Regions from separate parts of the Bulleidia sp. HCP3S3_C9 genome, predicted to be linked through region 2. Evidence: a T-box and tRNA genes for the amino acid it is inferred to sense, from the RefSeq annotation. Region 2 holds a T-box; the other holds one or more tRNA genes.
The links. The T-box of region 2 lies ahead of ACTND6_RS08310 (valine--tRNA ligase). A T-box ahead of a tRNA ligase gene usually reads a tRNA of that ligase, here a tRNA-Val.
Positions count from the first base shown of each region.

Region 1 (2,480 bases), on a different contig from region 2:
TAGTTCCTTTTATGTCTGTAGTCTTATTAGCAAATGATTAAAAAATGTTTTATAAATTGTGCTATAGATATAAATGATAAATGAAATTATAATGGGAATATATCGAAAGTGTGGCGTATTACAAATGAATGAAGTGAGTAACGAATTTTCGTTAATTCTATCTTATATGCTCAAATGGCTCAATTGGAGAAACAGTGTTTCCCCAATTCAAAAACTACGCTGTCACAGTGCAAAGAAGAATTACACCATCTTTTTAATGAAGAATAGAATCGAAAATTGGATTTGGAAACGAGGTATTATTATGAAAAATCAGAAAGAGAACAAAGAAAAACCTGTCATTGTTTTATCCTTTGATGGTACAGTCATGGATACAGAACCTGCCATTATTGCAACGTATCGTGAACTGTTTGACCGTCATCATAAGAATGAACTATTCACAAAAGAAATTCAGCTTGCAGCATTAGATGACTCTGTATATTCTGTGATGGAATATTGTTTTCCCGAAGAAGATACAAAGAGAATGGTGGATGAATATAATTCCTGGCAGAAGAATCATTTGAGTGATTTGATTCAGCCAATGCATGGAATCAAAGATCTATTGAAGTGGCTGAAGAAGCATGAGTATAAAATTGCGACAGTTTCAACACGTGAAAGAGCATCTATTGTAGATTTACTAGAACATGCACATTTGATTCAGTATTTTGATGTCATTATTGGTGGTAAGAAAAATGCACAGGCAGAAGCAAACGGTTTATTTACTGCTTTAAAGCTATTGGATGCAAAGAGCTGTGTCTATGTTTCTGACAGCTGTGCAGAAATTATGTCTGGAAAAGATGCAGGTGTTTATACTGTTGGCTTTGCGTCAAATCCTGATAAAGCAAGATCCATCGTTGAAGAACGTCCTGATTTTGCAACAGCAGATTTAATTCAGGTAAAAAAGCTTCTAAAGGGTGAACCATTGTGGCTAGAAACAACAATCAATTATCCAAATGCGGAAGAAGTAATTCATAAAGCAGAAAAGAAAGCTGCTAAGAAAAAGCAAGAAAATTAAAGAAGAAAGTCGCATGATTTTGCGACTTTTTACATACAAAAAAGCCCTTGCATAAAGGACTTTTGCATCGTGAGCGGTAGGGGACTCGAACCCATGACCCCCTCCACGTCAAGGAGGTGCTCTCCCAGCTGAGCTAACCACTCGTTTGTCTGTGTATTCTAACATAAAAATATTTTATGTGGAAGTAAAGTATGCGAAAATTAAATGCAGAGGTATTTTGAATGAAAGTTTTATTTTTGAATACAAGTGAAGAAGAAAATGGATTGCTTTCTAAAGGTATTGCATTGTGTTGTGCAAAGCTTGCGGAAGCAGAAATAGAATACGATGTTCGCTGGGTGAAAGGTGTTCATCCATGTACGAGTTGCGGGAAATGTTTGAAAAGAAGAAGATGTTTATTTGATGGTATTATCAATGAACTTCATGAGCATAGTGAGGAATTTGATGCTTTGATCATTGGCAGTGATGTGATGTACTCTGAAGCAAGTAAACAGGCAATTGAATTATTAAAGTGTTTATTTCGCAGTAACAACGAAAACTATGTTGGCAAGATTGGTGGGGTGATTCTTGCATCTAACCGTAGAAATACGGAGCATGCATATCAAGAATTGAATCGTTATTTTTCTTATAGCTGTATGCCTGTTGTGAGTGGCAGATACTGGAACACAGTGTGTGATGATGCAAAAGATACAGAAGAAATGGAAAGACTGGCACAGAATCTTTCGTGGTTATTGAAATGTATCTCTAGCGGAAAAGAACACGGGATTCAAAATCCTTGTTTTGTTGAAAAATTGGATGCTTTTATGCTTGGAAGATAATGTACAATAAATGTATAAGAAATGAGGAAAAATAATATGACATATCAACAAACATATCAAGAATGGTTAGATCATCTAGATGAAAATGATCCACTCAGAAAACAACTTGTGCATATTAAAGATGATGAAGTAGAAAAAGAAGATCGTTTTTATAAAGATTTATCTTTTGGTACAGCAGGATTGAGAGGAAAAGTTGGTGCGGGGACTAACCGTATGAACTTCTATACTGTTGGCAAGGCAACACAGGGTATTGCACAATTCATTATCCATCATGGAAAAGAAGCAATGGAAAAAGGTGTTGTGATTGCACATGATCCTAGACATTTTTCTAGAGAGTTCTGTGAAATGACAGCGGGTATTTTAGCAGCAAATGGAATTAAAGTATACACATTCCCATCTCTAAGACCAACACCAGAACTTGCTTTTTTGATTCGTAAGATTGGAACTGTTGCGGGAATTAATATTACAGCGTCTCATAATCCAAAGGAATACAATGGATATAAAGCATACTGGAGTGATGGCTGCCAGGTTTCCAGTGAAATCGCTGACGGTATGGAAAAAGAAATCAATGCGGTAGATATCTGGAATGGTGTAAAGAAATCTTCTTATGAAGA
Region 1 is NZ_JBQHWJ010000010.1:18,487-20,966, forward strand. Features, by position in the region: gene ACTND6_RS03275 (HAD family hydrolase) at 302-1,051, shown strand; tRNA gene ACTND6_RS03280 (tRNA-Val) at 1,122-1,194, opposite strand; gene ACTND6_RS03285 (flavodoxin family protein) at 1,273-1,866, shown strand; gene ACTND6_RS03290 (phospho-sugar mutase) at 1,903-2,480, shown strand, end outside.
Region 1: it has a tRNA-Val gene. The T-box ahead of ACTND6_RS08310 (valine--tRNA ligase) is inferred to sense a tRNA for this amino acid. The anticodon was not compared.

Region 2 (2,480 bases):
GGCTATGAAGCTGCAAAGAGCATTCGTTCATTAAAAGATCCATCTTTCAGCAGCATTCCAATCATTGCGATGACTGCCAATGCATTTAAAGAAGATCAGGATAAAGCGTATGCATCTGGCATGAATGACTATATTCCGAAACCAATTGATATTAAAAATGTATGTAAAACCATCAGCAAATATGTCCAGGAATGATATAATTCTTAATGATGAAGAGTAAATGGACATTATTGCAGGAAAAGCTTCTATATTTCTGTATTACGATAGCTATATTCATGAGTATCTATCTTTCAGGTTTCTTTTTCATGCAGTTTCTTGCGTTTGCAATGGAAGTTCATCCATACGTATCATTCACTTTCTATATCTTTTTATGGATCATTGATACTTTCATTACAAAGAAGCTGATGCTTTCTAAAGTTATGATCTATTGGATAATGAAGAAGTCTTGAATCATATACATAAATCGAGAAAGGAAACGTATGTTATGAAAAAATACACATTAGATGATTTTATCAATGAGGAATGTGCTACGGATTCTGAATTCAAACAAATTTGGGACGAAGATGAGCCTGAAAGAGAATTTGCTATATCTATGATTCATGCAAGAAAATCAAAAAATATGACACAGAAACAACTTTCGAAGATGACTGGTATCAGCCAAGGTAAACTCTCCAAAATTGAAAACGGGGAAGCAAATCCAACACTAAAAGTTATGTCAAAAATTGCCAATGCACTAGACATGAACATTAGTCTTGTTCCAAAACAAGTGCAGATGTTGCAGATTCGCTAGAAAAATTTGATGGAAACACCATGTGTTTATTCATGGTTAGTTCAGTGAACGCAATCTAAGAATATAGAAAACATAATGGTGCAAATAAGAAAGATGAACACTATCTAGCAGAATGATTACACTAAATCATGAAATATATGCAAAAATCTTGATTGCAATCTTTGTTAACTATGTTAAAATTGACATGCATTGAAGAAAAGTAGTATTTGAATCCCTGCATTCTAGAAAGCACTGTGGTTGATGAAAAACAGGCATGTATATTCAAAGAAGTCGTTTCTGAGCATTTCTAGATGAACTAAAGTAGTTTAGAACGTTTCTAGCACGTTACGCTATCAAGAAGCAAACAAAGGTGGTACCACGTTATTACACGTCCTATGTATTTTCAGGACGTTTTTTATTTATCTCAGGAGGTTATTTATGGAAAAGAATCTAGCACAGAAGTATGACCACAAAGCAGTAGAAGAAGGAAAATATGATGGTTGGGTAAGCAAAGGCTATTTCACGGCAGGTGATAAATCGAAAGACCCATATACAATTGTTATCCCGCCACCAAACGTCACAGGTATTCTTCATATCGGACACGCCTATGACAATACATTACAGGATATCATTGCACGCTATAAGCGTATGCAGGGCTTTGATATGTTGTATCTGCCAGGTATGGACCACGCTGGTATTGCAACACAGGCAAAGGTTGATGCGCGTTTAAAGTCTGAAGGTATTTCTCGCTATGACATTGGAAGAGAAAAATTCCTGGATCGTGCATGGGAGTGGAAGGAAGAATACGCAGCTACAATTCGTAAGCAGTGGGCGAAGCTAGGAAACTCCTTAGACTATACAAGAGAACGTTTCACAATGGATGATGGCTTAAATGAAGCAGTCAAGCATGTATTCGTTACTTTATACAATGAAGGTCTGATCTATCGTGGATGGAGAATCATCAACTGGGATCCAGAAGCACGTACAGCATTAAGTAATATTGAAGTATACTACCAGGATGATCCAGGCAAGATGTACTACATGAACTATGAAACAGTAGAAGATCATGAACATTTCATTGTCGCTACAACACGTCCTGAAACAATGTTTGGTGATGTTTGTGTTGTTGTGAACCCTAACGATGAAAAGACAAAGCATCTGATTGGCAAGCACTGCATCAATCCAGCAAACAATCAGGAACTTCCAATCATTGGAGATGACTATATTGAAATTGGTTTTGGTACAGGTATTATGAAATGTACACCTGCACATGACCCTAACGACTATGCAATTGCTGAAAGACATCATTTAGAAAAGCCTATCTGTATGAATCCAGATGGAACAATGAATGCAATCTGTGGTAAAGAATTTGAAGGCATGGATCGTTATGAATGCAGAGAAAAACTTGTAGAAAAGTTTAATGCGGAAGGTGTCATGGATCATATTGAAGACATCACACATAACGTTGCACACTCTGAAAGAACACATTGTGTTGTTGAACCATACCTGTCTCAGCAGTGGTTTGTTAAGATGAAGCCATTAGCAGAAGATGTATTAAAGAATCAGAATGATCCTGATCAGAAGATCAACTTCTATCCAGAAAGATTTGAAAAGACATTTACACAGTGGCTTGAAAATATTGAAGACTGGTGTATTTCTAGACAGTTATGGTGGGGTCATAGAATTCCAGCATGGTATAACGATGAAACAG
Region 2 is NZ_JBQHWJ010000047.1:460-2,939, forward strand. Features, by position in the region: gene ACTND6_RS08295 (response regulator) at 1-195, shown strand, start outside; gene ACTND6_RS08300 (hypothetical protein) at 207-449, shown strand; gene ACTND6_RS08305 (helix-turn-helix domain-containing protein) at 485-790, shown strand; T-box leader at 971-1,168, shown strand; gene ACTND6_RS08310 (valine--tRNA ligase) at 1,208-2,480, shown strand, end outside.